Regions from separate parts of the Enterococcus sp. AZ126 genome, predicted to be linked through region 1. Evidence: riboswitches for the same ligand, from Rfam matches in the RefSeq annotation. Region 1 holds a riboswitch; each other region holds the start of a gene.
What was found. A riboswitch is a leader RNA that binds a small molecule or an ion and turns the genes downstream of it on or off. The one in region 1 is predicted to bind magnesium.

Region 1 (2,196 bases):
CTCTTCATTTACAGGTAATTCTTTGATCCATTCTTTCCCCGCGCTCGTTTTGAGGAACTTATTTCTTAATAAAATTCCTTTCCAATATTCTTCACTGTTCCAATCGATAATTTTGACAGTCACTGTTTTACCATGATAATTCCTCCGTTCTTTTAATTGCTCATTTGATTAATTTCTATGACTTCTGATAGTTGGGATAATTCGGAAATAATTGTATTCACTGCGAGCGTCCCATTTCTTGCAGCTTCGATTTCTAAAAATAGCCTTACTTTTTTACCAGCCAAATCAGTACAAGAAAATTTTGTAAAGGTTAGGCAATAATTATCCAATAACTGAATAATTTCTGTTCTAAGCATCACTTCACTTGTATTACTAGTAATCACTGATAGGTAATGAATCGAATCGGCTTGTTCTTCTTGTCTTTGAACAGTTAAGTCATCCATTTTGAATGATAGGTTTCTTAATAAAATATTGACTAACATTAAAACAATAGAACAGATCACCCCTTCGATCACAAATCCCGCGCCAATCAAACTTCCGACTGCTGCGGAACACCATAAAGTTGCTGCAGTATTGATCCCAGTCACACTAAATCCTTCTCGTAAAATCACACCCCCAGCAAGAAAACCTATACCACTTACGACTTGAGCCGCAATTCGCGTCGGACTGCTGTCATCTTGAATTAAACCGGATAATGAAACGAATTGACTTGAGCCAAACGTTACTAACGTCATTGTTCTCATTCCAGCTAGTTTTTTTCGCCACTGTCTTTCTACGCCAATGATCATTCCAGCAAATATACTAGCGATAATATTGATTAAAAATTCATTGGTTTGCTCCTTCCCTAGATTCGTTTATCGGTGATTGGTTTTTCGCGGACATATTGCTTTTTAGCAAGTACCGTTCATCCTCTACTCTGCTTTTCCAACAGTCGTAGTGATTTAAAGCAAAAAACCTTCCGCCAAAAACTCAGCGGAAGGTCATAAATAAGCGCACAAAAAAAAGCCTGTATGATCTAGTCGTTGAGTTTTGGCACTATACAACGTAAAAAGCAGAGCTTTTAGCTACCTTATGAAAAGCCTTGTAATCGACAATCCCTGTTCTACCCATTGGCATCTCTCGATGTTTTTGGGCAGTAGCCTGTGTTTGTATAGGAGCCTCACCTAACAAATCTATTTAATTAACTTACAGATGAAACTATACCACCGTTTTAAAACAAATGTCAATAGCATTTTATTCATTTTTCTAACAAAAATAAAATAACCAATGTTACAAACGTGCAGCTGCACTATTTATCAACATTGATTATTTTTTAAATTTATTATTTTTTTTCGACATTCACGACTGAATTTCCAGCGACTTGAGGTGGAATCGACATCGTCATCGCAGGTAAGCCAGCTAAAGTAAATTGAATAGTATCCCCAGCTTTAAACTCACTTTCTGTGAGGCCATCAGCCAATTGTTCCTTTGGTACATTTAAAATAACGCCATCATTTTTCATCATATTAATTATTTTTTCTGGGTCTTCAACCACTTCGACGTCTTTTAAAACGAATCGAATCGATTTGTCCACCGTTTCATTTTTCGTAGCATCTTCAACTAAAACTGCGGTAAATATTGATTGCGTTTCGTCTTTGTCTTTAGTATTCAGCGTTTCATCAATCACTTGATCTTTTTGGCTGCTCATTGCTGTTTCTTCACTTCCTTTTGACGAATCTTTTTTATTTTGTGCGCAAGCTCCTAAAGAAATCAGCGTAAATACAGTTAAAACTGCTATTGCGATTTTTTTCATGTTACGTCCTCCAAAAATTGATACTTTATTATAAGCGATAGAATCTACAATCGTCCATCCTCATCATGTATACTTAATAAAAATAAAAAAAATGAAAGGCTAGGACATAGCTCTACGAGTTAGGTCCTAGCCTTAAAAAATCTGAATAAACGGTGGGAACAGAAGTAAAAACTTCGGAAATAAGAGTTAAACACTTCTGTTCCAACCTCACTAAAAACCTGGAGAGAGGATAATCAGTAATATTCCTCTATCCATTTCTTCGATCGTTTCCAGACATTGTAATTTCTTGTGCTAAATATCGAATACGTTCCATGATTCGACGCGCTTTTAAAGGTTCTTGCTCACCTCGTTGAGTCACGGATAAATGTTTTTCTAGGTCTTTTAAATCAAGATTTGATGAAAAG
Region 2 (2,196 bases), 250 kb from region 1:
ATGCTGCTTCAATAATCGCTTTATCAATCAAATTTCGTAAACCTGTCTGAAAGAAACTATTCAAAAACGCAGAATGCAATATTTCATGATCCTCTTGACATGAAGTGTTGTAATGGTACTCAAGAATAACCTTATCTTGCGTTAGTGTGCCCGTCTTATCCGTACACAGAATATCCATAGCGCCAAAATTTTGAATCGCATTGACGTTTTTCATGATCGTTCCTTCTTTGGCCATATCTCTAGAGCCTTTGACTAAATTTGTGGTAACGATCATCGGCAGCATTTCTGGAGTAAGCCCTACAGCAGTTGCGATTGCAAACATCAGCGCTTCACTCCAATTGCCTTTGGTTATTCCGTTTATCAAAAATACTGCTGGCGTGATGACCATCATAAAGCGGATCAATAACCAGGTGGTTTTATTTACGCCTATTTCAAAACTCGTTTTTTTATCATCATCTGCTACATCTTGTGCTATTTTTCCAAATAATGTATCATCGCCCACACGAACAACTACACCAATCCCGCTACCACTCACAACATTGCTCCCTAAAAATAGTAGGTTTTCAAAATCCGTTTGACTGTTCCTTGTGGTCACGACATTTTTAACTTTCTTTTCAACTGGAAAACTTTCTCCTGTCATTGCAGATTGAGAAACAAACAAATCCTTGGCATGGATCAAGCGGAGGTCTGCTGGAATCATGTCGCCAGCTGAGAGCTTCACTAAATCACCACAAACAACTTCGTCCATCGGGATTTCCATTTCTTTATTTTCTCTAGTAACAGTTGCAGTAATCTGAATCATATTTTGCAGTTTGCTGACCGCATTACTCGATTTTACTGATTGGACTAATGTCATCGTGCCACTTAATAAAACCATGATCAACATGATCAAGACACCCACAAGATCTTTTTCACTTGGTTCCGCGTACACATATTCAGTAAAAAACGAGATAGTTGCAAGTATCATCAATACTACAGTGAACGGAGTGACATAAGATTTTATCACCGTATAAACCAATGATTTCTTTTTATCATCAGTGATTTTGTTTACACCAAATTGCTCTTTTGAGCGTTTTATTTCTCTAGCTTTTAAACCTTCCCACGAGGATGAAAAATTTTCCAGTACTTTATCAATCGATAGATTAGCTAATTTCTGATACGCTTTTTCATGGATCATGTTCTTCATTTCTTTTTGCATCTAGATTATCCTCTTTTCTTTTAGTTGAGTTTCGCTTTATCGAACTATCTTCCGATATGATAACCACATCCTTTCCACACAAAAAGAGCGCACTGAAAACTCAGCGCACTTCGCCATGAGTCTTCACATTCGTTGAGTTTTGGCACTATACAACGTAAAAAGCCTAAGCTTTTAGCTACCTTAAGAAAAGCCTTAATTCGACAGTTCCTGTTCTACCCATTGGCGTCTCTCGACATTTTTGGGCAGTAGCCTATGTTTGTATAGGAGCCTCACCTAACAAGAAGAATTACATCATCAGTTTAATGAATTATTATTTTTTTTGATAGACAAAAAAAGGAATAACGGTATAAGAATAAACAGATAGCCTATTGACTCATCTTTTTTTGTGATGACTTTACGAACGAAGATTTAAACTTCGTTTGTAGAAAATCCATCCTTCTTTTTACAAAAAAACTTAGCCTTAAAGAATCCGAATAAACGATAGATGCAGAAGTAACTCCTTCGAAAATAAGTTGAAATTCACAAAAAGGAATAGCACTATAAGTAAATCGTAATGGCTTAGATTTATCTTCAAGACTATAATAAATATGAATAAACGCTTATGTGCCAACCTCAACATATAAGCGATCGTTCGTCATTTTTATCAGAAGGTAATATCCTGATAGAAGCCTCTTCAATTGGTCTGCTACCAATTAAAGAGGCTCTTTTCCTGATTAATCCATAATAATTTATACTTGTTTTGAAAGTTCAATAATATACTATTAATTTTTTATATATTTTTTCTAAAAAAGAACTATTTTAACTAAAATTATTTTATCTTGTATATGATTAGAGTTTTTTTCACTCAAGTGAAGGAGATGAACGAATGAAATTAAAACATCTAGATTATTTTTTAGAACTATGTAAATACAAAAATTTTACAAAAACCTCAGAGGAATTAGGTATTTCTCAACCTTATTTGAGTACTCATATTCGTGAATTAGAATTAGAACTAAATG
Region 3 (2,196 bases), 2.5 Mb from region 1:
GTTAATCAAATCTTATCCACTCTTTTTTATGTAGAAGAATTGGATTTTAGTTTATAGAAAATTATACAAAACATACTGAGATTACAGGGTATGTTTTTCATTATTCTATTTGAAAAATTTCTAACATTCCAATTTTTTCAAATCGTTCTTGTGAGTCGGAAGGATTTTCGTTTTGATCACAGACTAATAGTTTGAAATCCTCTGTTTTTGGGATACGTTTGAATGTTTCACTATCAATGAAGAGAATCAGCTGCTGGCAAAGCCATTCAAGAACAGTTTCTATATCTTGTTCGTCCTCCACCCAATCGTCAAATAAATGGAGAGAAGCAAACTGTTGTGTCTCATCCCAATCGCTTGAATTGTATTTTATTTCTTCTAATTGTGATTTACTATGGCCTTTATTCGTATAATAGCTTGTTGTTTCTTGCCAAAGTTCCACAGTATTAAAGCAAAGATTGATTTCACCTTCTTCATGAATATTGCAGTTTAAAGCAAATGCGTAGAATGTTTCATCAGAATGATCTAATAAAAAGTTTTCGATGCTGTCTGTTAAAAAGTTGAAAAAGAATTCTTGTTGTTTTTCTAAAAAGTGTTCCATTTGTTCCCTCCAGGTATTCTGTCTTTTAAACATTGAAACAGATATCACTGGGAAAGTCTATCTAAAGTTGATTTTTATAGAGAAATCATTATTTTTTAAGAAAATGTAAAGATTCTTTATTCGAAAATGGTTGTCTTTATCGCCTTTTTCCATTGTAAGAGCGACTACAAAGTGATTTTTTTAATAACAGCGTTACGACTTTGATTAATTTATCCAAAATTTCATTTGACTTTGTGATACGATACGCTTATAGTTTATACTGAATTAAATACTTGTTAGGTGAGGCTCCTATATAAACACAAGCTACTGCTCAAAAATGTCGAAAGACAGGTATGGGTAGGACAAATTTCGTCGAATTAAGGCGTTTTTCAAAGTAGCTAAAAGTAATGCTTTTTACGTTATATAGTGCTAAAACTCAACGAAGAGAAGATATAGATACGTTGGAAATCCATGACCAGTGTCATGTGCTTAGTCCCTATAATCTAATCCCTTCGCTGAGTATTCTTAGTGAGGGATTTTTTCTTTTTACTCAAGAGCTACCCAGTTTCATAAGCGATACTCTAATTGGAAACAAGCCATTCAATTTTAAGTTTAGAAAGGAACAAATAATGAAAAAATCTGTGAAAATAGTGACGATTACCTTACTATCGATTCTTCTTGTGATTGTAAGTGCAGCCTGCTATGCTGCAGTCTCATTCCAAGCAGCAAAAGAAAAAAGTGAATCAAAACTTCCTACAATAAATAAAAATTTTACTGGTGATGAACAAACGAGTGATAAAGAGCTGACGGTTATGGTCATAGGAAATGATTCGAGGGATGATGATGAAGATCAAGGACGTTCAGATACGTTGATGGTGGCGCACTATGATGGAAAATCAAAACAGCCTAAATTGATATCGATCATGAGAGACAGTTATGTAACATTTCCTGATGGCGGACAAGATAAAATAAATGCAGCGTACGCATATGGTGGCGCGCAAATGACAAAAGATGTGCTGAAAACGAACTTTGATTTGCCAATCAATTATTATGTTGTTATGGATTTTAAAGAGTTTAGTGATATCATTGATGAACTTTATCCAAAAGGAGTTAAGATCGATTCTGAAAAAGATATTAATTTGGATGGTGTGGATATTCCTAAAGGAGAACAAACATTGCACGGAAATAGCTTATTGCAATACGCTCGTTTTAGAATGGATGAAGAAGGCGATTTTGGACGTATCAGACGTCAGCAACAAGTGATGGATGCATTAATCGCACAGTCTAAAGATTTGATTCCAATTTGGGAATTACCTCAAGTAGCTGGTAAGATGGTAGGGAAAATCGATACAAATGTACCAACTAGTTTATTGATTGATTTAGCGAAGGATTTCCTTACTGGAAAGGTAAAACCTTTAGAATCACTATCTGTTCCTGTCGAAGATTCATGGAACTTTAATGATTATACTGAATCAGGAAGCGTAATCGAACTGGATGAACAAAAAAATGCTGAAGCGATCAAAGCGTTTTTGAAAGCCAATTAAAACTTGATTATATAAATAAAATAACCTGTCTATTCTCTTTTAGAGGAGTGTATGGGTTATTTTTTTAGTACAAAA
Region 4 (2,196 bases), 260 kb from region 1:
TTAATATGCCTACGACACATAAGATAAAATAAGGGATCAAAATATAAAAATCTAAGTAATGAAGTTTGGATAATCTCTTTACTTGTTTCATTGACTTTCTCCATCATTCAAGAATTTATGAATCGCTTCTTCATTTAGTTTCTCATCGACTTCCAATACACTTCCGGCATCAGTGTAGTCATTAAATGCCCAGCTCCCTTTAACTGGTACAGATAATGTTTCAAGATTTTTTACATTCCCTTTAAGAAAATCTTTTGCTAAGTCTATAAGTACGTTAGTAGGTATGTTTGTATCCAAATAGCCAACAGCTTCACCAGCAATTTTTGGAAGTTGTGCTAGAGGTAAAGCATCTTTGGACTGTTTAGCCAAAGCATCCATGACTTGTTGCTGTCTTCTTACGCGACCAAAATCGCCCTCTTCGTCCATTCGAAAACGAGCATATTGTAACAATGTGTTGCCATCCATGATTTGCTTGCCTTTTTTTATATCGACATTGTCTAAATTGATCTCTTTTTCTGCATCGATTTCAACGCCTTTTGGATACAGTTCATTGATCAGTTGGATGAAATTATTAAAATCAGCTGAAATATAATAATTGATTGGTAATCCAAACGAGTCATTAAGCACTTTTCTCGTTAATTCTGCTCCACCATATGCATAGGCTGCATTGATTTTTTCCAAACCATGTCCCGGTATTGAAACATAAGAATCTCTCATAATTGATATTAATATGGGTTGCTTTGTTTCACTGTTATAGTGGGCGACCATTAAGGTATCAGCGCGTCCCCCATCTTCATCATCTTCTCGACCGTCATCACCTATGATCATAATCGTGATTTCTTTCATATTCGTCTGCTGATCACCAGAAAAATCATTATTCTTGTTCTTGTTTACCTGTGATTGAGCCATTTTTTTCCCATTATGAAAGCTGATTGCTGTATAACTGCCGACTCCTATAATAATCAAGAGAACCAAAAGAAGTATACAAACTAAAAATTTCATTCCTGTTTTCATTTTTATTCCTCGCTAATCATTTTAATTGATCATCAAATAAAGCTTGGCATTAGGAATTGATTTAGATGGGGGATAAAAAGGGTATTTTGACTAAAAAATAATGGATAACAACAGGCACAAAATAAAAGAAGAATCTTCACGATCGATAATATAAAATGAAGAAAACAGTCCTTCTTTGATTTGTCTCTCCGCCTTTAAAGAGTAAGAATCCTGTCAACATTATTTACAAAAACAAAAAACCTCCGCTTAGAATAACTCAGCGAAGGGGATTGATTTCAGCACAAAAAAGAGCCTTTTATCATTCTCATCGTTGAGTTTTAGCACTATGAAACGTAAAAAGCAGAGCTTTTAGCTACTTTGTGAAAAGCCTTAATTCGACAATTCCTGTCCTACCCATTCCTGTCTTTCGACATTTTTGAGCAGTAGCCTGTGTTTCCATAGGAGCCTCACCTAACAAGTTATTCAGATCGTCTTAAATATAGTAAATATCTCTAATGAAGTCAATGAGATAAATATTAATTTTTTTATAATATGCTTTTTTTATAATGACTTTTTTTATTTTAAACTAGAAATCCCATCGTCTAGAGGTTTCACGCTACAAAAGTGAATATGCCAAAAAAATACATCTATCTATATTCTTTACTCTTTCTTAAATATAAAGAAAAAAGTTAATAGAAATAAAGAATAGAGGAACGATTGTTTCAGCTAAATCTTCACTTATGGGTGTCAGACAAATGAGTAAACAAAAAAATAGTAGGCGTGCTATAATAAAAAATAATACAGAGTTGAAAACTGTATCAAAAAGATAATGTTTTTATTTAAATTTTTTACGAATATTCTATTTTTATGAGTGATGAAACGTAATGTAATCTGTTTTCAAAATGAATGTGACACAACGTGGAATGAAGCAGAAAAGGTGCTGGAATTATGGTGAAAAAAGTTGATAAATGATCAATCTAGTTACATTTTTGAAGCGAATAGAGATAAATTTACTAAGTATTAAAGCATCGTGTTTCTGATATGAACTTTTACCAGTCGATTTTGTGAGATATGCAGAAGTTTTAACTATGATTGTAATCTCAATCGATTAAAAAAAGAGTGAAATGCTTATAAAACAATTTTACAAGATCAGTTTTACAGAAAGGGGATAACAATGACAGAAGAAGCAGTCTTATATCAGCA

Region 2: another riboswitch for magnesium. It lies ahead of mgtA (magnesium-translocating P-type ATPase); the one in region 1 lies ahead of IGI43_RS02795 (MgtC/SapB family protein).
Region 3: another riboswitch for magnesium. It lies ahead of IGI43_RS14500 (LCP family protein); the one in region 1 lies ahead of IGI43_RS02795 (MgtC/SapB family protein).
Region 4: another riboswitch for magnesium. It lies ahead of IGI43_RS04125 (LCP family protein); the one in region 1 lies ahead of IGI43_RS02795 (MgtC/SapB family protein).

What each region holds. Positions count from the first base shown of each region.
Region 1 is NZ_JBIOSB010000001.1:573,146-575,341, forward strand. Features, by position in the region: gene IGI43_RS02790 (GNAT family N-acetyltransferase) at 1-123, opposite strand, end outside; gene IGI43_RS02795 (MgtC/SapB family protein) at 153-818, opposite strand; M-box (ykoK) riboswitch at 1,008-1,178, opposite strand; gene IGI43_RS02800 (hypothetical protein) at 1,322-1,792, opposite strand; gene dnaI (primosomal protein DnaI) at 2,040-2,196, opposite strand, start outside.
Region 2 is NZ_JBIOSB010000001.1:820,200-822,395, forward strand. Features, by position in the region: gene mgtA (magnesium-translocating P-type ATPase) at 1-1,198, opposite strand, end outside; M-box (ykoK) riboswitch at 1,316-1,486, opposite strand; gene IGI43_RS04055 (LysR family transcriptional regulator) at 2,064-2,196, shown strand, end outside.
Region 3 is NZ_JBIOSB010000001.1:3,085,295-3,087,490, forward strand. Features, by position in the region: gene IGI43_RS14490 (DUF4809 family protein) at 1-57, shown strand, start outside; gene IGI43_RS14495 (DUF4303 domain-containing protein) at 101-598, opposite strand; M-box (ykoK) riboswitch at 863-1,031, shown strand; gene IGI43_RS14500 (LCP family protein) at 1,207-2,121, shown strand.
Region 4 is NZ_JBIOSB010000001.1:837,292-839,487, reverse strand. Features, by position in the region: gene IGI43_RS04130 (FtsW/RodA/SpoVE family cell cycle protein) at 1-91, opposite strand, end outside; gene IGI43_RS04125 (LCP family protein) at 88-1,014, opposite strand; M-box (ykoK) riboswitch at 1,310-1,479, opposite strand; gene budA (acetolactate decarboxylase) at 2,168-2,196, shown strand, end outside.